Regions from separate parts of the Iodobacter ciconiae genome, predicted to be linked through region 3. Evidence: predicted binding sites of a transcription regulator. Region 3 holds the regulator's gene; each other region holds the start of a gene.
The links. The regulator HrcA, encoded in region 3, represses chaperone genes, less so after heat shock. The targets are predictions, from matches to a motif close to ATTAGCACTCGNNNNNNNCGAGTGCTAAT.

Region 1 (7,744 bases), 340 kb from region 3:
ATAAAAAACGCCACTCCCAAGGGAGTGGCGTTTTTTCAAGCAAGTCACCGGGTTTTTAATCCAAGCCCGATTGCTGCAATTACATACCCATGCCGCCCATACCACCCATGCCGCCCATATCTGGCATGCCGCCTGTGCCTTCTTCTTTTGGCAACTCAGCAATCATGCAATCTGTGGTCAGCATCAGGCCAGCGATCGATGCTGCGTGTTGCAGTGCCGAGCGGGTTACTTTAGCCGGGTCCAGAACGCCCATTTCTACCATGTCGCCGTAAACGCCGGTACCGGCGTTGTAACCGAAGTTACCTTTGCCTTCCAATACTTTGGAAACCACAACGCTAGGCTCGTCACCCGCGTTTTGCACGATCTGACGCAGTGGCGCTTCGATGGCTTTCAGTACGATCTTGATACCCGCATCCTGATCAACATTTGAGCCTTTCAGGTCGATAATGGCAGAGCGTGCGCGCAGCAGAGCTACACCACCACCAGCCACAATGCCTTCTTCCACAGCTGCGCGGGTTGCGTGCAGTGCGTCTTCAACACGGGCTTTCTTTTCTTTCATTTCAACTTCGGTGGCAGCACCAACTTTGATCACTGCAACGCCGCCAGCCAGTTTGGCTACGCGTTCTTGCAGTTTTTCACGATCGTAATCGCTGGTTGCGTCTTCGATTTGCTTACGGATCAGGCCAACGCGTGTTTTGATAGATTCTTCATTACCCGCGCCATCGATGATGATGGTGTTTTCTTTGGATACTTCGATACGCTTGGCAGAGCCCAGTTCAGCCAGTGTGGCTTTTTCTAAGGTTAGGCCTACTTCTTCAGCAATTACGGTTGCGCCAGTCAGGGTGGCGATATCTTCCAGCATGGCTTTACGGCGATCGCCAAAGCCAGGCGCTTTAACCGAAACTGTTTTCAGAATGCCGCGGATGTTGTTTACAACCAGGGTAGCCAGCGCTTCGCCATCTACATCTTCAGCAATAATCAACAGCGGACGGCCCGCTTTTGCTACTTGCTCCAGTACTGGCAAGAGATCACGGATGTTGCTGATTTTCTTGTCGAAAAGCAGTACAAACGGATTGTCCAGCAGGGCGATTTGCTTTTCCGGGTTGTTGATAAAGTAAGGAGAGAGGTAGCCGCGGTCAAACTGCATACCTTCAACTACATCCAGCTCATCTTCCAGGCCGCTACCGTCTTCAACGGTAATCACACCTTCTTTGCCTACTTTTTCCATCGCAGCAGCGATTTTTTCGCCAATGACTTCATCGCTGTTGGCAGAGATAGAGCCAACCTGAGCGATTTCTTTAGTGGTGGAGCAAGGCTTGGCAATGTTCTTCAGCTCGCCGACCAGGGCAATGACTGCCTTGTCGATACCGCGCTTCAGATCCATCGGGTTCATGCCGGCAGCAACGTATTTCATGCCTTCTTGCACGATGGCCTGAGCCAGCACGGTGGCCGTTGTTGTACCGTCACCGGCGATATCAGAAGTCTTGGATGCAACTTCTTTTACCATCTGCGCGCCCATGTTTTCGAACTTATCTTTCAGCTCGATTTCTTTGGCTACCGATACACCGTCTTTGGTGATGGTAGGCGCGCCGTAGCTGCGTTCCAGTACTACGTTACGGCCCTTAGGGCCCAGAGTTACTTTTACTGCATCAGCCAGAACATTGACGCCAGCTACCATACGGGCGCGGGCGGAATCACCAAATTTAACTTCTTTTGCTGCCATGTTGTGTACTCCGAAATAGTTTGAAATCGTACCGGGGGCCCGGCGTTGACGGATCAGGCTTAGCCTTCGATCACGCCCATGATGTCTTCTTCACGCATTACAAGCAGTTCGTCGCCATCTACTTTTACGGTTTGGCCGCTGTACTTACCAAAGATCACCTTGTCGCCTGCTTTAACAGCCATTGGGCGTACAGAACCATTTTCTAAAATCTTACCGTTACCGACGGCAACCACTTCGCCCATATCCGGCTTTTCAGCAGCGTTACCTGGCAACACGATGCCAGATGCAGTTTTTTCTTCAGCTTCAACGCGTTTGATTACTACACGGTCATGCAAAGGACGAATTTTCATGGTTTTCACTCTCCAGATAAAAAAAGTGGCATTCAAATACTTGGCCAGACGGCCTGTTCGATCGTTGTTAGCACTCACTGCTAACGAGTGCTAAATGGTATGGGCGAGGCAGGTTTTTTTCAAGAGGGGGAAACGGGAAATTTTTTTGCAGGAAAAATAGGATGGATATTGGCGGTTTAGTCTCTTGTATTGAACGACTGAGGCGGGCTTGTTCCAGGCATCGTTAATATAGATAGGCTGCTCTGTTGGGGCTTGGCTTTCGAGGGTAGAAAGCTGCTTATGTGGCCATAATAAACATATTGCCCGGGAAATACCGCTATACAGGTGGTTTTTTATTCAGTCTTAATTTGTTCGGCTTAAACCGGCATGTTTGCGGTGCTCGATATGGATAATTCATCCGCTAGTGTTAGCTTAGAAGTGTTTCTGCTATGGCATTTTGATCCGGCAGGCCTGTTGACGTTTGATTCACATCAAATCTTTGGATGATCTGTGCAGCTATGGTTTTAGCCAGCGTGGTATTTATTACTACTTAATGATGATATGGGGGTTTTTTAGTGATGCGATGTTGAGTTACTTTCGCGTAAAGGCGAGCTTTGTTGTTATCCAGGTGGCTTATTGTTGCGGCTTTCCGGCTTTTTGGGGATTGTAAAATTAAGTTTTAAGGTAAGGTTTTTTGATGCTGTTTCTTGGAATTGTGTAAGATTGGCGACTAATATTCTTCGTTATTTTTTTTACCAGTCTTACCTGGAGTAGCGTGCGGCTAGGGTGCTACTTGGTTGGTTATTTAGTATTTTCAAATTATTTTAAAACAAAAGCATTAATTTGATTGGGCTGGGCTAGTGTTTGTAGAGATTTGATTTATGGTTACGCTGGCCACTCTTATGATGCGCCTTAGCGATCATGCTCAATTTAGGCTTTGTGCTTGGTTATTTTTCCGGCCTGTGCAATTGTGAATCAAACGTCAGCAGAGCCCTAACCGTTTGCCTTTCCTGCGGATATCCCTCATGAGTTTTAAAGTGGATTTTGCTAGAGCTTATTTGAAGCTTTATATTTTGATATGAAAAACATTAATTTACTGGCACGAAGCCTGGCGGCAGTGTGGCATCCCTGTACGCAAATGAAGCGGCATGAAAGCTTTCCCTTGATCCCGATTGCTCGCGCGCAAGGCACATGGCTATATGAAGCGGATGGAAAACGTTACCTGGATGCGGTTTCCAGCTGGTGGGTTAATTTATTTGGCCATGGAGAGCCTAGAATTAAGGCTGCGATTAGCCTGCAAATGGATACTCTGGAGCATGTGATGCTGGCGGGTTTTACCCATCAGCCTGTGGTGGAGTTATCCGAGCGTTTGGCAAAGCTAAGCGGCTTGGGCCATGCTTTTTATGGCTCGGATGGCGCATCTGCGATAGAAGTTGCACTAAAAATGTCGGTGCATTACTGGCGTAATCAGGGGCAAGCGCAAAAAAATCGCTTCATCTATCTAGAAAACAGTTATCACGGAGAAACGGCGGGTGCTTTGTCGGTAACTGATGTGCCTGTTTTTCGTGATGCCTACGCCCCTTTGGTCAGAGATAATTTCTGTGTAATGAATCCTGATACACGTCAAGCGTTGGCAGCAGAAACGGCGTCAGATGTAGCTGAGCGGGCAATTGATGCTTTGGTCGCTACGCTGGAGAAGCATCACCAGGATATTGCTGCGCTGATTCTTGAGCCTTTGGTGCAAGGCGCAGCAGGAATGGCTATGTATGATCTGAGCTATCTGCAAAAAGCGCGGCTCTTATGTGATCGCTATCAGATTCATTTGGTTTGTGACGAAATTGCCGTGGGTTTTGGGCGTACAGGGTCTATGTTTGCTTATGAGCAGGCAAATATAAAACCAGATTTTTTATGTCTTTCCAAGGGAATTACCGGCGGCTTTTTGCCTTTGGCCGTGGTGCTGAGCCGTGATGAAATTTATGCCGCTTTTTATCATGATGATATTAGCAGGGCATTTTTACACTCGCATTCTTATACCGGTAATCCATTGGCTTGCGCAGCCGCTTTGGCTGTTCTGGATATTTTTGAAAATGATGATGTAATCGCAAAAAACGCTGAAAAAGCGTTACGCTGGGATATGGTGTTTGCTACGCTGGCTTTACATCCTAAAGTTAGAAATTATCGGCGTACCGGGATGATCTGGGCTTTTGATGTGGTGGGGGTGGCCCCTGGCTTTGCACAGCGTTTTTTTATCGCAGCTCTGGAACAGGAACTCTTGCTTAGGCCGATCGGCAATACCGTTTACTTTATGCCGCCTTATTGCCTGACTGATGCAGAAGTCAGACACTTATTGTCAGGAACACTGGCAGCTTTGGATGCAGTAGAAAATGTTATATCGGAGTTTGTTGATGCCGTTGTCGCTTAAATTACCGCCTTTCGAGCCGAATCTTGTTGCGAGCGTTGAAACTAACCCAAAGCGTCTAAGAGAATGGCTGATTGCCTTGCCTGTGGCTAATCCTCTGTTGGCCGGGCGGCAGTTATGCGATGCACTGGCTGCATGTAACCGTGTGAAAATTAATGCAGATGATCGAATTAAATTACTTGATGAATATGCTGTAATTCAGGAATCGCTGGCAATTGAGCTGGCTGTGCTTTATCGCGTGCCGGGCTTGCCCCTAAAAGAGCAGGCACAGGCCGCAGCTCTTCTGGCCAGACGGTTTTGTCTGGAGCTGGCCGATGGTTACAAGATTGCTCTGACAGATCGTTTGGATAAGCGGCTTTCATTTGGAAACAACAAGGTTGTTCCGGCATTAATTCAAAAAATAATGTCGCAGTTTTATAGCCTGTTTCAGTTGAGTTGCCGTGTTTATTCGGCAGTGCCGGAAGGCATCTGGCTGGAGGCCCATCAATTATTCAGGTATGCGATTGAGGCCCATTTAATTGATCAGACTTCCGCAGAACACTCACCCGGGGTTGCCCGTACCTATAAGTATATTTTGCTGCTGGCGCTGGCTGAGCCGCAGCGCTTTGCCGGGGCTGAGCTGGATAAAGTATTTGAAATCGTTGAAAACTATGCTGGTTATGCGCATTTTCAGCCCATTTCTCAGCTTGGCAATGCGGCAGGCTTCTTTTTGGTGAGTCTGGATGAAGATAAGCCTCCTCAGTATCTTGGATCCCGCTCTTTGGATGGGTATTTAGGTGGCGGCGTGTTGCTTGACACATCAGAGCTGGTTCGGCATTTGCATAAATCCTTAGCCGTTTTGGAAGCGAAGGCCCCTTTGGCTCAGGACCGCGGCAAAGTGCTGATGTGGATCGAAATCTTGCGCCGTGTATCGCGGCAGTGGACGATTGCTACAAAGCGCACTTTCCAGAGAATTGCTTCACATACACCCGTTGATCTGTGCCTGGGTCTAAGGGCTGCAGTGCTTTGTGTGAATGATGGCCATGGCTTATTAGAGCCGGAAAATATATTTGAAGACGCTATTGAAGCGGTTGAAGAACTTCATGACACTTTACCAATCACGCATTGGAAAGTGATTAATGAAAGCCCGGGCGGCTACGCTCTGGTTTCTGAAAATATGCCGGCTGAGCGGGTAAGGGCCGGTGAAATTGTTGCCCTGCGCGCTCAGGGCCACAAGCACTGGATGGTGGCGTCTGTGCGCTGGCTGCAACAAATGGATAAGCAGTGCCTGGAAATTGGCTTGCAAATTATCACTGTCAGGGCTTCTGCCGTGATGTTTCGTCCCACGATCGGCCACAAAGGCGAGCAGTATCAGCCTGCATTATTAATGCCTGAAATTCCTGCGCTTAAACAAGCCCCCATGCTGGCGGCGCCTAAGGGCACTTATATCAGCTTGCGTGAATTATCTTTGCTTACTGCCAATGGTGAGGTGATGATTCGGGTCGGAAAATTAGTCGAACAACAAATGGGTTATGACTTATTCGAGTACCAAAAAACAGAGGAAATACCTTTGTAATACGTGGCCACGGGGGCTGCTGTTTTGATGAATTTTGTACCCAAACCCTTTCACTAAACTTCTATTCCAAGTGGTATTAGCGAGATCTCTGTGAGCTGCTTACCGTTTCAGGGTAAAATGGGCAGTTTTCTTCCGCCTGCCTTCGATGAATCCCTATGAATCTGCTTGTCCTTGGCGTTAATTACCACACTGCCCCCGTTGCAGTCAGGGAGAGGCTCGCGTTTACTCCGGCAGAAGTGCCTACCGCTTTAGCCATGTTAAGTGCTGAGCATGGTGTGTCGGAAGCGGCGATTGTTTCGACCTGTAATCGCACCGAGCTTTACTGTAATGCCAGAGAACCGCAACAGGTTCTGGCCTGGCTGGCAAGCACGCGTGGGCATCGCGTAGAAGATATCGAGCCGCATCTGTATTTGCTCAATGGTGGCGATGCCGCCAGCCACGCATTCAGGGTTGCCAGTGGCCTGGACTCCATGGTGCTGGGCGAAACACAGATTTTAGGTCAGCTCAAAGACGCCGAGCGTTTTGCCAGGGATGCAGGCACGATGGGCGTGCTGCTCAATGGTGTGTTTCAGCGTGCTTTTTCGGTGGCTAAAGAAGTCAGAACCCAAACACGGATTGGGGCCGCATCCGTATCCATGGCTGCCGCATCGGTACGCCTGGCTGAGCGATTATTCCCCTCAGTGGCATCCTGTAAGGTGCTTTTTATTGGCGCAGGAGAAATGATCGAGCTCTGCGCCACGCACTTTCACGCCCGTGGCCCCAAGCAAATTACCGTGGCCAATCGCACCATAGAACGCGGCGAAATGCTGGCCAAAAAATTTGGCGGCGAAGCGATTTTATTATCTGATTTGCCATCCCGCCTTGCTGAATTTGACATCGTGGTTACATCAACTGCAGCGCCGCTGCCCATCGTGGGCAAGGGTATGGTTGAGCGGGCGCTGAAAGAACGTAAGCACCGACCGATGTTTATGGTGGATTTAGCCGTGCCGCGTGATATCGAAGGCGAGGTGGGCGATTTATCTGATGTCTACCTTTACACCTTGGATGACTTGGCCGAAGTGGTGCGTCAGGGGCAGGAATCCCGGGCGGGTGAAGTTGAATCGGCCGAAGTGATTATCGCTACACGCGTGGATGATTTTCATCGCTGGGTATCCAGCCGTGCGCTGGTGCCGACCATCAGAGAGTTAAAAGATTATGCCGACCGTATCGCCCGGCATGAGCTGGAAAAAGCGCAAAAGAAACTGGCCGCAGGCGAAAACGCTGAAGCCGTGCTGGCAGAATTCTCACGCCAAATGGCCAATAAATTTATGCACGCCCCACTCGCTGCCTTAAATAATGTCTTGCCGGAAGAGCAGGAAAACACCCTCGCCACCGTGCGCCGTCTCTACCGCCTGCACGAGTAGCTGCGCTGCTAGCTAGTCCTAGATATTAATTATTAAAACAACCTGATTATTAAGATGCTTCAGCTTAAAACTGAGGAAGCAAAATCTCGAACCACAGAGCACACAGAGAGCACAGAGCTTCACAGAGAAAAGCAATAATTTGATGGTTTTCTCTGTGGAACTCTGTGTCCTCGTTTCACTCTGTGGTTTAAGGTTTAGCACTCTGAATAATCTCGCAGGCCAAATACATACACTCTGGAACTGAAATGAAACCTTCTATTGCTGCCAAATTGGCGCAACTTGCTGATCGTCTTGAAGAAGTCGATGCCTTACTGG
Region 2 (7,744 bases), 1.4 Mb from region 3:
TGGAAAGAATCAGGCGTGAGTGACCGCCACGGCCAAAAGTGCAATCGACATAGATGCCATTTGGCTTGATTGCCAGTGCATGCACGGCTTCTTCAAGCAAAACGGTGGTGTGTGTAAGCGTCAAAGCACAATATCCTGCATTTGTTTTGCCAAATCGTCCGGGCTGATATCCATGACGGCTTGAATCTGGGTGGCCCAACGAGCTTCATCCCAGAGTTCGAATTTATTGCCCATCCCTACCAGTGCGACTTCTTTATCAAGGCCTGCCAGCTGGCGTAAACGGGGTGGAATTAAAATGCGCCCAGCGTTATCGGGTTCGATTTCTTCGGCATGGCCGACGATAAAACGGCGAATAGGCATCTGAGCGCCAGAAAGACGGTTGAGCTGATCACGTACAGGTAGCCAGTCCGGTTCCGGATAAATCAGCAGGCAGCCCGAAGGCTCGGCAGTAATCACCAGGCGATTGGCGCAGCGTATCCCCAGCACGTCACGATGCCTGGCCGGAATTGCCAAGCGTCCTTTGCTGTCGAGATTTAAAGAAGCCACACCGCCAAACATATTTATTTACTCTTTTGTAAGGGTTGGTACTGCACTTTTACCCACTTTTACCCACTACTTCCCACTATAGAGTAAAAAAAAAGAGCGCACAAGCGCCCGTTTTTTAATTGTTCTTTTGATACAATCACTTAGCTGCAATTTATGTAATGTACATTTTTACATTGTTTTCTTTTGATTTTGTCTTGGATAAGCAAAAGGTAAACGGATTAAGTTAATGTAAAACTTTAACTTAATTATTAGATAATGCCCTTTTTTCATTCCTAATATTGATTGCTTCTTGTGACAGAAAAATTACTAAATATCTGCTTGTTTGGTTTGCTGATTTGGGCACTTTGGCGGCGAATCAGTCCCGGCGTTCGTTCTGAAATTGACCGCTCAATGAAAATTGCATCATTTGTTTTGCTGCTTGCGGCAGGTTTTGCTCTGTTTTTACACCTCTATTGACCGGGCGCTGGTGTGCCGGGTAGTGGCTGATAAAGAAACTTTAGGGTCTGCTACCTGTCCCACCCAGGGTAAATTTTAAGAGTCGCTGTCAGCGCTTGTTGTTCTGCCCGACTAAGCCCTATCGCCCCTGGAGAACACCATGTTAATCCGCTCATCGACAGAAATATTACCTTCCGAAATTACCCCTGAAGGCATCTGGTTAAATCGCCGTCAAATCATGACTGGTGCTGCTGCCTTGGGGCTGGCTGCTGCTTTGCCTGCTCAGGCGGCGGGCGAGCTAGTTTATCGGCCTAGTCCACTTTCAGCTAAGGATGATAAAAATAGTTTTGAGCAAATTACTCAATACAATAATTACTATGAATTTGGTACTGGTAAAGATGATCCGGCCAGAGCTGCTCATACTTTAAAAACACGGCCCTGGAGTATTGTTATTGAGGGGGAGTGTGATAAACCACGTACTTTCTCGATAGAAGAATTATTAAAAATTGCGCCTTTGGAAGAGCGTATTTACCGTCTGCGCTGCGTGGAAGGCTGGTCGATGGTGATTCCCTGGGTGGGATTTTCTCTTTCCGAGCTCATTAAGCGGGTGAATCCTACTTCTAAAGCTAAATACGTCGAGCTTATTTCGCTGGCTGATAAAGAGCAGATGCCCGGCGTTGGCCGCCAGGTTTTAGACTGGCCTTATACCGAAGGGTTGCGCATGGATGAAGCAATGCATCCTTTGACTATTATGGCGGTAGGTCTTTATGGCAAGGTATTACCTAATCAAAATGGTGCTCCGATCCGCCTGGTTGTGCCGTGGAAATATGGTTTTAAAAGCGCCAAGTCTATTGTAAAAATCCGCCTTACCGAAAAACAGCCACAAACTTCCTGGAATAAAGCCGGGCCAAGTGAATATGGTTTTTATTCTAATGTAAACCCGACTGTAGACCATCCCCGCTGGAGCCAGGCTACCGAGCGGCGCATTGGTGAGGTTTTTAAACGCAAAACGCTGATGTTTAATGGCTATGGCGATCAGGTGGCGGGAATGTATAAGGGAATGGATTTGAAAAAGCTGTTTTGATGGCTAAAGGTCAAAAAGGTCTGTAGGCAGGGAGAGCGCTGAGAACAAGATGGTTAAATACAAAAAAACGGAGCCGCTGGCTCCGTTTTTTTACGCTGGCAGTAAAGTCTGCTTCATTTTGCTGAGGGCTTTGGCCTCGATCTGGCGGATACGCTCGGCAGAGACGTCAAACTCTGCAGCCAGATCATGCAGTGTTAAGGATGAGCCTTCGTCGGCCAGCCAGCGTGTTTCTACAATCCGGCGGCTGCGCTCATCTAGGCTGGCGAGTGCCATTTGCAGGCCTTCGGTATGCAGCTTGTCTGTGGCGCGGCGGGCCAGGGTGGCGTCCGGTGCGCTGTCGTGATCAGCCAGCCAGTCAATCGGGGCATAGCCCTCGTCATCATTGTCATCGGCAACCAGCGATATATCCTGGCCGCTCATCCGTGTTTCCATTTCCAGTACTTCTTCGCGTTTTACTCCCAGATCATCCGCGATTTTTTGTGCTTCCGTAGTGGTGAGTGCGGCAAAGCCGGGCTTCATGGAACGCAGATTAAAGAATAATTTACGCTGGGCTTTGGTCGTCGCCACACGCACCAGACGCCAGTTGCGCAACACGTATTCATGGATTTCGGCTTTAATCCAGTGCACCGCAAAGGAAAACAAGCGTACGCCACGGCCGGGTTCGAAGCGCTTTACCGCCTTCATCAGGCCGATATTACCTTCCTGGATTAAGTCTGCCTGAGGCAGGCCGTAGCCGGAATAGCCACGTGCGATCGACACCACTACTCGCAGATGGGACATCACCAGTTGCTTGGCTGCCTCCAAGTCATTGTCCTGGTGGTAGCGCTGGGCAAGGCTGGTTTCTTCTTCCTGCGAGAGCATGGGAACGGTATTTACACGCTGGATATAGCTCTCGATGCTGTCTCCACCGGACAGTACGGGAAGTGTAACTGCAGACGCCATGTTTAAATCTCTCCTTGCAAAAACTATTGCCAATTCTAGCACTTGACTTGAAGGAGTGCTAAAAAAAAGCAAATATTCAGATCATTGATTCAATCACACTATGGAGTGATGAGGCACGGCAATTTTCCCTATTCTCTTGATAGAACAAATTAATTATGAGAAAGAGGATGATTAAAATAGCGTGCAGATCAGGCTTTCAGCCTGGGCAGAGGGGTATTGGGCCTGCCCGGCTGCTGGATAACTAAGTAAACTGGCGTAAATGTCGCCAGACGGCCAGCCATGCGCCGATGAAGGTCAGCAGAATACATAGCCCACAAACGACAGCAATGGTAATGAGGTCAGGCGATAGCAGACTAAACTTTTGACCATAGGCTGTTGCCAGCTCGCTTACCGCAGGATTAAGGTGCGATAGCATGCTACCTACGATACCGCAGGCAACAAGCCCGCCAAGCAGGCCCTGTACCATGGCAAAGTAGACAAAAGGGCGGCGGATAAAGGCATCGGTTGCACCAATCAGCCTTGCTACTTCGATTTCTTCTTTACGGGTTAAAATTTGCATGCGAATCGCATTGCCTGTGATGAGTGCCAGGGCAGTGGCGAGCAAAATGGTAATCACTTCAAATAAGGTTTGGCCTAAGGCGAGCAATCTTTCCAGGCGATGTGCCCAGGCTGAATCAAGCTGGACTTCTTCTATACCAGGGCGGCTGACCAGGTCTTTTTGCAAAGCTTCTAAAACACTGGCCTGGCCGTCTTTACTGCTTAATACAAAGGCATCAGGTAGAGGGTTTTCACTTAGTCCCGCTAAAAGATTGGCTGCACCAGAGGAGATCTGCATTTCTTTGAGTGCGTCGTCTTTACTGATAAAGCGGCTGCTGGCAATACGCGGGTCCTGTTTTAATTGAGACTTAAGCATGGCAATGTCTTCTGCCGTGGCCGTATCGCGCATAAAGATAGAAATTTGCGGCTCTACATGGATCTGGCTGGCCACACTGCTCAGGCTATTAATCATTAGCCACAGTACTAAAGGTAGCGCGGCGGTAATACCAATCACCAAGAGATTAAGTGCGCTGGAGAAAGGATGGCGAACCAAGGCACCCAGGGTACGTGCTAAAGATTGGATATGGAGTCTTAACCAGTGTTTCATAGCGCCTCAAGCAGTAAATTGACCATTTTTCAGGCGCAGAATACGGCGGCCGTAATCTGCCATCAGGGTTTCATCATGAGCAGAAATCACGATGGTAACGCCAACCTGATGAAAAGATTTAAACAGTTCCAGAATATCGTGAGCGTAATCGCGGTCCAGATTGGCTGTTGGCTCATCTGCCAGCAAAATAGCAGGCCGATGCACCACGGCACGGGCGATGCACAGCCTTTGTTGCTCGCCTCCCGATAGAGAGATCGGGTTGAGCTTTTCCTTACCTGCCAAACCCACTTTGTCCAGTGCGGCCAGGACACGGCGGTGGCTTTCTTTATGGTCAAAGCCAACAATATCCAGCGGCAGGCTGACATTATCTAAAACGCTGCGATCAAACAGGATTTTGTGATCCTGAAAAATCAGCCCCAGATGGCGGCGGATATAGGGTAGCGAGCTGCGATTCATTTTCGCCATATTCTGCCCATTGACGATCACTGCCCCGCCACTGGGCTTTTCTATGCCTGCAATTAACTTAAGCAGTGTCGATTTACCGGCACCAGAATGGCCTGCCAGAAAAACCAGCTCGCCACTTGGAATCTCAAAGCTTAAATTTTTAACGGCATCAAAGCCGCCAGGATAGCGCTTACTGACTTGCTGAAACTGGATCATAGGGGCCCTGTCATTGTTTTCCACGAATACGCCGAACTAATAGGTTTTGAATCTGTAAAAATTGAGGGAAAAAACAAATCTGCTCTGTTGGTGCTTGGTTCCCGGCAGTGCTGGCTGTGGTTTTTCGGCTTGGTATCGCTACGAATCAAACCTTGGCAGATATCGGATACGGATTATCGCTAAATTTGAAGTATGTTACACCATGCGGAAAAAACCTTGGCGGGCAATAAAATGCAATTACACCGTGATTGCTGCTGCCAGGGGCTGATCAGGGGAGCTGCACCTTGGGTTTAATTATGGGTTGCCAGCTTGAATTTTGTAGGCACGGTGGGTGTTTGTTTGTCATCAGTATTGGTGCATCTATGTATGAAATATTTTAATGTACTCAATCGTTTTTTCTGTGTTTCGCTATGTGTTTTGCACCTTGGCAAACGTCTTATGGTTGTGATAATGGCTATGCTTGTTCTTGAGCAAGCCCCCAAAGCTTGTTATTGGCGTATTGTCATAACAATTGTCCTTGCATGTGAGCTGTGCAAGTCTGGTAACAGAGCTTGCTCTGGATCATTACGCGGGCAGGTAGCCTTGGTTTGCATGCAAAGCGAAGTAAAGTACGCAGGACTTTTTTAGAAAAGCGGGCCTTATTTTAGGCTGATTCTCGTTTCAGCCTGGCAGCTTGCTTTGCGCTGGATCTTGTCAGGCCCGCTCTGTTATTTATCTGGGGGCGGCTTGGGCATGATTAACGGTCTGGTGGTTTGTGGTGCAGATGTAAATATTAATTTAGTCGTTTCGCATAAAATGCAGCAGTTAATTACTAAACATAACCTATTAATTTAGAGAGGATTTTATCTCAATAAAATGCTTGGTTGTTTATCATAAGAGTCAGAATGTATTAAAAAGTAAACATATACATTGTCATATATCTTATATGATTTATCATGTTTTCATTAATTACCACAGGCAGTCTGCCGTATGAATATCGAAAAAGTTGTGTTTGGTTTTTTTATTTTATTGGCATTTACGCTTAATTTCGGCTTTGTTATGGGGCAAATTGATGTACCGCATCAGCATGATGTATTCGAGCTGTTTTCTGCGATGGTGGTTAGCTTTATTGCTACTGTAATTAAGTTTGGTGATCGCACTCAGGTAGGCGCGCTGCATTTAGCCACAAGCCTAGTGGCAGATTTGCAATTAATTGCAGCTGCTTTGATATGGGGGAATGCAATGTATGTTAGCCAGGTGGGAATGACTCCCGGTGTGACTTCAATGATTGTGTCTTTTTCAGCCGGTGCACTTGCTGCTAATGTGGTTTCAGTGGTTTTGCTGATTGGCGAAACTTTACAGCATCGCCGCTAGAGTGAGCCGGGTAATGTGTAGTGCTTAATTTTCAAATGATCAGGCAGCGAATGTTTTCAGTGTGCTTTACCCTAATCCTCTCTAGTAGGATTATCTAATATCATGACGAATATATTTTTTATGGTGATGCGGCGCATGCGTGCGCCGATTATTACGCTGATTCTTATTTATGCGATTGCCGTATTAGGTCTGGTGATGATTCCCGGTGTGGATGATCAGGGCCGGCCTTATCAAATGGGTTTTTTTCATGCCTTTTATTTTATTAGCTATACGGCTACTTCGATTGGCTTTGGTGAAACACCTTATGCATTTTCTTATTCTCAGCGCTTATGGGTTTTATGTTGTATTTATTTGTCGGTTACGGGCTGGGCTTATAATTTAGGGGCGATTTTTACTTTATTTAATGATCAGACATTAAAAAAAGCGATTCAATATACGCATTTTAATAATAAAGTTAGGCGTTTGCGCGAGCCATTTTATTTAATTTGCGGTTACGGGCAAACGGGGCGTTTGCTTTGTAAAGTACTTGATCAGATTAATGTTCGTTTTGTGGTGATTGAGCTTAGAGAGGATCGGGTTAATAATCTGGCTCTGGCCGATTTTCATTCTGATCCGGTATTTTATGCGGGGGATGCTTCTAATCCCGAGCTATTAAAAATTGCGGGAATTACGCATGCGCGCTGCCGGGGGGTACTGGCAATTACCGGTGATGAAAATGTTAATCTGGCTATTGCAATGGCAGCTTTTGTTTTGCAACCTAAGCTGGTATCAGTCTGCCGTTGTAAAAATAAAGCGGTTGCCGATAATATGCAGTCGTTCGGTGCAAATAAAGTGATTAATATGTTTAATGCCGTAGGGCAGCAGTTCCAGATGCTGCTGCATGCGCCGCACAGCTATCGTTTATGGAATTTACTTTCTGATTTTCCCGGTCAGCCAATTGCTGGCCTGGTGCGTCCTCCCTGTGGGCACTGGGTTATTGTCGGATATGGACGATTCGGAACCTCAATGCGCGCTGCATTATTAAAAGAAGGAGCCAGTGTGACGGTGATTGATCCGGAGCCTCAGCCTGATTTATTACCAGGGCAATTTGTACAGGCATTGGGTGTGAATGCGGATTCTTTAATTGCGGCTGGTATTGGACACGCTTCCGGGCTTCTGGTTTGTCATGATCATGATATTAATAATTTATCTGCGCTAGCGACGGCCAGAGCGATTAATTCCAAGCTATTTGTAGTCGCCAGGCAAAATTTGCGTGATAACCATTTATTGTTTGAAGCCTTTAAGCCTGATATCACATCGATTCGCAGTGAAATTGTGGCGCATGAATGTTTACGTGCGATTGAAACGCCGTTATTGGCGCAATTTCTGGATTTAATTAAAGAAGAAGATGAAGCCTGGGCGAAGGCATTGTCTGATCAATTGGCTAATTTGTGCGATCAGAAAGTGCCGGAAATCTGGAGTATTACCCTGAACGCCAAAAATACCGCTGCCGTACATGCTTTTCTGGCTAATCCTTCACCACCACTACGCCTCGCTCACTGGATTAATAATCCCTTTGATCATGGCTATAAATTGCAATG
Region 3 (7,744 bases):
CAATCGCGCTGGAGTCAGAAGGCGTGATTGCGGATAAATTGTTTACTTCTGTCTCAGCAGATTCAATGCTGATCTCAGGTGCGATTTTGGTTTGATAGGTTGTTGTCTGGCTGATTGCTGCAGCCGCCCAGTCGCTGTTTTCTATCGGGTGTGCCGCAGAGACAGGTGTGATGCCAGTAGCGTTAAAAACCGGATTGATCGGGCTGCTGTTGCTGTCTTGTGTTTTAAGTTGCTGGATTTCGTCTTGCAAGGCCGCCAGTGATTGCTCAAGCTGCAAAACTCTTTGCTCAAGGCTGAGGTGAGCGTGCCGGTTCGGTGTATGGCCGGTGGAAGAGGGGGCAGATGAATGAGCGCCATGAGGCGGGGATTCAGAGTCCTCTTCAGGAGAATATTTTTTTTTGCTCAAGAAAATGTAGCCAATAAAAGCCAGCAGCCCGGCACCTAAAGCGCCGTCAGTGCCAAATTGCAGCCCACCCCAAATCATTGCAATCAGGATAATGATGCTTACTTTCATATTGTCCTCGGAGTTGGGCTTGTTTAGCGTGCTGTTTCAGTACCAGGGAAAGCTATTTTTGGGGTGACTAACTCTCATAGTAAGATTTTGAGCATAGCTGCAAATTAATACTAAACAGTGTGCCCGGATTCTGTTGGTGCTTTAAGCAGGTGCGTAAAACCAAATACTGCATAGGCAAGCGCACCATTGGGGTTTGTGTGGGGAAGGAGTAAAAGACGCTTGTGTGCTGCATTGCGTCTTTTACCTGCTTCACAAGCTATAGCTATATAGCTATAGCTGTCGTAAATCTTACCGCCATCCCCCCTGTTTTTTAACCGTTTTTGCGGGTTTTGCAGGGGTTCTGGCCGGTTTTAAATCATCACCTTCCCGATAACTTTTTAAAATGCTTTCAGAAAGCTGTAATACCGCTGTCGCATAAAGCGTGCTTTTGTTGTAGCGGGTAATGACATAAAAATTATTAAAGCCCAGATAGTGGCTGGTAAAGCCCGGCTCGGTTTCCAGTGAAAACAGGACCGCTTTTTGCTGGACATCGAGCTCACTCATTGGCACTACGCCTTTTTGCATCAGTTCGGACACGGTGTAGTGCAAATTAAATTTATCAGCAAATACATCGCTCATATCCGTATTGATATTGACTGCGGTATAGGCCTGCTGGCCTTTTTCCCAGCCATGCGCTTTTAAGTAATTTGCCACACTGGCAATCGCGTCATCGGGGTGATTCCAGATGTCGCGATGGCCGTTCTGATCGTAATCAACGGCATACTGGCGAAATGATGAAGGCATAAATTGTGGCCAGCCCATGGCACCCGCGTAGGAGCCGGTAAAGTCCATCGGGTCTTCATTTTCTTCACGGGCAAGCAGTAGAAATTCGGTGAGTTCTTTTTGAAAGAATTCAGCACGGCGCGGGTAATCAAAGGCAATGGTGCTCAGTACGTCAAGAATATGAAAGCTTCCGGTATTTTTACCGTAATTGGTCTCGGCTCCCAGGATAGCCACAATGATTTCTGGCTCTACCCCGTAGCGCTCGCTAATTTCTTTGATGGCAATCGCGTGCTCGCGCCAGAATTTGGCGCCTGCCAGGCTGCGGGCGGGATTTACAAAGTTAACGCGAAAGGTATACCAGGGGCGGGCGGTAGAAGGCCGGTCCAGAATATCCAGAACATTACTTTTAAGCGTGGCCCGGCTAAGTGTTTGCGTCAGTTCTTCTTCAGTAAACTGGTGCTTTTCTGCCGTTGCCTTGATATAAGCCTGCACATCTTCACGGGCAACCAAAGCTTCATCGGCATGTGCCATGCCCAGCAGGCTAACCAGTAATAGGGGGATAAGTTTACGCATAGTTTTCGCTTTTCTATAAAGTGGTTTGCATTGTCAATGAAAGGCGGTGCAATGATATGGGAATATTGGCAGCAAGCAAGGGTTGAAAAGTCACAAAGAGAGCGCTGTGGACAAAAGCTGGGCGGTGATGTCGACAATAGGAATTACTCTTTCATAATCCATCCGGGTGGGGCCAATCACGCCTAGTGTGCCAACAATTTCACCATTAACGCGATAGGGCGCTGTGATTACAGAGCATTCATCCAGTGGAGCCAAGCCTGATTCACCCCCGATATAAATTTTTATACCATCGGCGTGGTTGCCTAAATCCAGCAGTTGCAGCAGGGCCGTTTTTTGCTCGAAGAGAGCAAATAGCTGGCGCATTCTGGCTACATTGGAGGATAAATCCCCCACACCCAGCAACTGGTGTTCACCTGCAATTACTACAGAATCACTGCGGTTACTTAATTCTGCACCTACAGCAACGGCAGCATTCATCAGGCTGACAATATCACTTTTTAAGCTGACTAATTCTTTTTGCACAATATGGCTCAGGGCCGCCAGTGTTTTGCCAGAGCAGTATTCATTTAGGAAATGAGCGGCTTCTGTGAGCTCGCTGGCACTATAAATACGCTCGGTCTGTAAAATACGGTTTTGCACATCACCATCACTGGTGACTAGAATCAGCAAAACACGGCGCTCAGACAGCTGCATAAATTCGATTTGCTTAAGCAAAAGATCGTGGCGCTTAGGGCTTTGCACAAGGCCGGCAAACTGGGTGAGCTGCGATAAAATCTGTGAGGCTGCGGTGACACTGCGCTGCGGGCTGTCAACAGGGAGCTGTAATTCGCTTAAGGTGGGCGAATCTAAAGTTTGCACTGTGAGTAAGGAGTCTACAAAAAGCCGGTAGCCCAGCACGGTAGGAATGCGGCCGGCTGAGGTATGCGGGCTTGCGACAAAGCCTAGTGCTTCCAGATCAACCATGGTATTTCGGATTGTTGCAGAGCTGATATCCAGCCCTGAAAAATGCTGCAGGGCTTTGGAGCCAACAGGCTGGCCTTCAGCAATGTAGCGCTCGACGAGGGTTTTAAGTAGAATTTGAGAACGATCGTTCAGCATATTGGGCGGCGACGGTGGGCTATGTTGCAAATTTTACTTCGTTTTACAAGGAGTTTTACTTTGGGGCAAGCACCCGCCTGGAGAAAACACGGGCAAAGTACTTTAAATTAACTGACTGCTGCTGTTATTTTTTTAAAAATCGGGTCTAATGAGCTTATGCGTAGTTTATTGTTCAAAACCATCGCCGTAGTGGGGCGCACGGGCACCCCTACTTTGGGAGAGCCTATCCGCCGTCTTGCTGCTCTGCTTGCAGGGGCGGGGGTAAAAGTCCTGCTCGATCAGGCGAGCGCCGCAGAGCATGGCATAAGCGAACATCAGGATGTCAGCCGCGATAATATCGGCAAAGTGGCTGATCTGGTTATCGTGCTCGGCGGTGATGGCACTATGCTCGGAGTGGCGCGTCTGCTGGCACCTTATCGCATTCCACTTGTGGGAATCAACCAAGGCCGCCTGGGTTTTATGACCGATATATCGGTTGATGAGATGGATGAGCTGGTGATGGACATGCTGTACGGGGAGTTTATTCCCGAAGAGCGCATCTTGCTTGAAACCACGGTGGTGCGTGATGGTCATGAAATTGACAACGCCTTAGCGTTTAATGACGTGGTTTTTAGCCGTGGCAGCACGGGGGCCATGATCGAGTTTGAAATTTTTATTGATGGCCGTTTTGTTTATAGCCAGCGCTCAGATGGCCTGATTATTTCAACACCAACCGGCTCCACAGCCTATGCGCTGGCGTCCGGCGGTCCGATTTTACATCCCAGCTTACCGGCAATTGCACTGGTGCCCATTTGCCCGCAATCATTATCGAATCGCCCGATTGTGGTGAATGATACCTGCGCGGTTGAGTTTTTACTGACCCGTGCCCAGGATGCCCGTGTTTATTTTGACAATCAGTCGCACTGTGATTTACAAGAAAAAGATCGCGTACTGATTAGCCGCTACCGCAATACCCTCAGGGTGTTGCACCCAAACAGTTATCATTATTACGACACCCTGCGCGAAAAACTACGCTGGGGCGAGCGTTTGTAAGTGATCACTCAATTTAATTCAAAACCCAAATCTTGAACCACAGAGAGCACGGAGGACGCAGAGCTACACGGAGTAAAACTATTGAAATTAAGTTTTACTCCGTGTTCTCCTTTACTCTATGTTTTAAGATTTGGGTTTGTTTCGTGGCAACCGTAACCAAGGTGTAAAAACACGCCATGCTGCTTTCTATTTCGCTTAAATCCTTTGTCATCGTGCAAGAGCTGTCGCTTGACTTTCGCTCAGGCTTAACGACCTTGACCGGTGAAACGGGGGCGGGTAAATCGATTGTGATCGACGCACTGGGTTTGCTCCTGGGGGGGCGGGCAGAAAGTACAGTGGTGCGTCATGGTGCCGAAAAAGCTGACTTGCAGGCACGGTTTGCTCCGCCTAAAAACGTACAGGCCTGGCTGGAAGAAGAAGCTTTGCTGGGGGACGAGCCAGAAGAGTTGTTGATTCGCCGCAGCATTGACAGCAGTGGCAAATCCCGCGCCTGGATTAATGGCATTGCTGCAACGCTGACACAGCTTAAATCGCTGGGCGAGCAGCTGGTAGATATCCACGGTCAGCATGCGCCACAATCCTTGCTGCGCTCCGAGGTGCAGCGCGAATTGGTTGACGGCTATGCAGAATGCACAGGCCTTGCAAAAGACGTGGCGGGTTTATTTAAAGATTGGAAAAACGTTGTTGATGAGCTGGCGGTTGCCGAGAATAACGCCGAAGCCTTTGATGCGGAACGTGAACGCCTGCAATGGCAGGTGGATGAAGTGGCCGCCCTGCAATTTACCGCTGCAGAATGGCCGGAGCTGCAAGCCGAGCATAAGCGCTTGCATCATGCTGCCAGCCTGATTGAAGGCGTGCAAAGTGGTTTATTGATGCTCGCTGATGGCGATGAAAACTGCCAGTCCTGGCTGGGATCGGTAGCGGGGCGTTTATCTGCTTTGGCTGATTTTGATGCGGGTATCTCCGAAACACTGGAGCTTTTGGCCAGTGCTGAAGCGCAGCTGACTGAATCCGTGTATGCATTGCGCCGCTATGCCGATCACTTAGAGCTAGATCCGGCCCGCCTTGCCGATGTGGAAAGTCGCCTGGATGCGATCTTTCGCATGGCACGTAAATATCGGGTAGAGCCTGCCGAGCTGCCGGAAAAACTGGCCGCCTGGCAGCAGCGCCTTGCCGAGTTAGGCGGTAGTGCGGGCCTGGATGCGGTGCGCCGCCGTGTTCAGAAATTAGAAGCTGATTATCGTAAAGCAGCCAGACAATTATCGGTTAGCCGTAAGGTCGCTGCCGATAAGCTCTCGAAAATGGTGACTAAAGAATTGCAACTGCTGGCGCTGGTGGGCAGCCGATTTGAAATTGTACTGCATGCCCATGAGGCTCCTGCGAGTTTTGGTTTGGAAACGGTGGAGTTTATGGTGGCCAATCATCCGACGACCCCGGCAAGAGCAATGGCCAAGGTGGCATCGGGTGGCGAGCTATCCCGTATCAGCCTGGCTCTGCAAGTGATTACCAGCCAGGTGGCGAATGTGCCTACACTGATTTTTGACGAGGTGGATGTGGGTATTGGCGGCCGGGTGGCCGAAATTGTTGGCCGCATGCTGGCGGATCTGGGCGCGGCGCGGCAAGTGCTGTGTATTACCCACCTGCCGCAGGTTGCCGCCTGTGGGTTCCAGCAGCTGCAGGTGAGCAAAACACAATCGAAATCCGGCGTATTAAGCACCATTCATATGCTGAGCGTGGAAGAGCGCATCGAAGAAATTGCCCGCATGCTGGGTGGCGTGGAAATTACCAGTACTACCCGCCAGCACGCGGCAGAAATGCTGGGCGTGGCTTAAAAAATTGCAAAAAATCTGTAAACACAGAGCGCAGGGAGAACAGAGAGAAAAAACACCTACCTAACTATGATGATTAACTAGTACGTTTATTACAGCAGGTCGCACGCGAAGACCATTATGCTGGTGGAAAAATTGAGCAAAGAGTATGACCAGGGATGCTGGCAGTGTGATTTCTCATGGTTTTTTCTGTGTCTACAGAATTTTTTTGATTAAGTAGTATGTTGATGAATGATTTAGATTTTATGCAGCAAGCCTTGCTGGGGGCTGAGCGGGCGAAAGAGCTGGGTGAAGTGCCGGTAGGGGCAATTGTCACTTATCGCGGGGAGATTATTGGCCGCGGTTGCAATCAGCCCATTTTGCGTCACGATCCCAGTGCCCATGCAGAGATGATGGCGATCCGGCAGGCGGCGCGCCATTTGGGTAACTATCGCCTGCCCGAGTGCGAGCTGTATGTCACGCTTGAGCCTTGTATTATGTGCGCCGGGGCCATTTTGCACTCCCGTATTAGCCGGGTTGTTTATGCGGCAAAAGATCCTAAAACCGGTGCAGCAGGCAGTGTGATCAACCCTTTTGCAGATTGCCGTTTAAATCATCAAACGCAGCTGGTGGATGGGGTGATGGCAGATGAATCTTCGGCTTTGCTTAAGGTGTTTTTCCGTGAGCGGCGCCAAGCTGAAAAAGAGCGCAAGAAAACTGCCGTATAAATTTCACTTTAATGTTACATAGTTACAGCTGCCGACGGTAATTAATCTTTGATGTGATCTGGTTTTATAAAAAAATATATTATTAGATATTGTGTATTTTAATGCTTTGTAAAATACAGGTTTTTATTGGTTTGAAATTAATTAGTAATTTTAAAGATTTATTAATTAATAAAATATTCTGAGATTGCCCGGGCTATTTTCTATATTTGGTTCGGGGCGGTAAAGTTATATGGCGAGGTAGAGCGCTTTTAATTGTTGTTTGATTTTAGATATGCGCTTATTTCTTCCAGAACATACAATCCTGCTGCAGAAACCGGCCACTCAGCCCGGTGAATCAACCATAAAGTATCATTGACCTGAATTTCGTTATTGGCAATACGGATTTGCTCTGGTTTGTTAAATGCATTGACTGCAAATCGGGGCAAAACGGTAAAGCCCAGCCCGCGCGCCACTGGCTCTAAAATCAGGCTGATCTGATTGGAGAAACCACGAACTGGTAGCTGGCTCACCCGCTGCCCGGGGTGGGTACGGGCAAAGAGGCGTGAGGCCATATCCATTCCGTCGGGGTGATTGATTAATCCCAATTCGCATAACTCTTCCCATTTTTCCCCTGCCCAGCTCATGGGCAAAACAAGGCAAAGTGCTTCCTGTGTCAGCTTACTGCTGCAAAGGCGTTCATCGCTGACGCTGCGGGCTACAATGCCCAGCTCGCATCGCCTGGTTAATACCGCAGCAATGATGTCATCAGTTGGCGCGATGCGGTGCGTTACGGTGAGTTGCAGGTGTTGCTGCTGTAGTGTCAGAAGCTGCGGATACAGCGCCAGGCCCACACTGCCGGGCGTTGCGATCGAGATCTCGCCACAATAAGGGTTGTGATTGCTTAGATTGTTGTGCAGCCGGGTGTGGGCCGTTTCGATTTCGTTTGCATATTCGAGCAGTATTTTTCCTGCCGGAGTCAGCTCGATTTGTCGCGGGCGGCGAATCAGTAAAGTGCCTAGCTGGCTTTCCAGCCGCTGCAAATGCTGGCTGACTGCTGCTTGAGTGATATTCAGGCTATCGGCCGCCCGTGTAAAACTACCCTGCTGGTTTACCGCCAGAAATGAGCGTATCCATAGTGGATTGATCCAGTTTTGCATAATGAATATTTATCAAACCTATAACTTTGCATCGATTTTAATTATCGCATGTGAAGCTTAAACTGGCATCACTACTTAAAACATGCGAGGCAG

Region 1: the regulator HrcA is predicted to act here: its motif matches at 2,140-2,168, upstream of groES (co-chaperone GroES).
Region 2: the regulator HrcA is predicted to act here: its motif matches at 3,042-3,070, upstream of rpoH (RNA polymerase sigma factor RpoH).

What each region holds. Positions count from the first base shown of each region.
Region 1 covers NZ_CP034433.1:2,319,533-2,327,276, reverse strand. Annotated here, with positions in the region: gene groL (chaperonin GroEL) at 80-1,723, opposite strand; gene groES (co-chaperone GroES) at 1,783-2,073, opposite strand; gene EJO50_RS10100 (adenosylmethionine--8-amino-7-oxononanoate transaminase) at 3,131-4,474, shown strand; gene EJO50_RS10095 (cyclic-di-GMP receptor FimW-related protein) at 4,458-6,026, shown strand; gene hemA (glutamyl-tRNA reductase) at 6,182-7,429, shown strand; gene prfA (peptide chain release factor 1) at 7,675-7,744, shown strand, end outside.
Region 2 covers NZ_CP034433.1:3,425,861-3,433,604, forward strand. Annotated here, with positions in the region: gene rsmH (16S rRNA (cytosine(1402)-N(4))-methyltransferase RsmH) at 1-124, opposite strand, end outside; gene mraZ (division/cell wall cluster transcriptional repressor MraZ) at 121-558, opposite strand; gene EJO50_RS17850 (protein MIGRI) at 838-1,002, shown strand; gene msrP (protein-methionine-sulfoxide reductase catalytic subunit MsrP) at 1,142-2,065, shown strand; gene rpoH (RNA polymerase sigma factor RpoH) at 2,156-3,007, opposite strand; gene ftsX (permease-like cell division protein FtsX) at 3,249-4,151, opposite strand; gene ftsE (cell division ATP-binding protein FtsE) at 4,158-4,811, opposite strand; gene EJO50_RS15125 (DUF6394 family protein) at 5,781-6,164, shown strand; gene EJO50_RS15130 (potassium channel family protein) at 6,267-7,744, shown strand, end outside.
Region 3 covers NZ_CP034433.1:1,980,857-1,988,600, reverse strand. Annotated here, with positions in the region: gene EJO50_RS08770 (DUF2339 domain-containing protein) at 1-514, opposite strand, end outside; gene mltB (lytic murein transglycosylase B) at 803-1,849, opposite strand; gene hrcA (heat-inducible transcriptional repressor HrcA) at 1,940-2,947, opposite strand; gene EJO50_RS08755 (NAD kinase) at 3,104-3,979, shown strand; gene recN (DNA repair protein RecN) at 4,156-5,811, shown strand; gene tadA (tRNA adenosine(34) deaminase TadA) at 6,036-6,515, shown strand; gene EJO50_RS08740 (LysR family transcriptional regulator) at 6,764-7,651, opposite strand.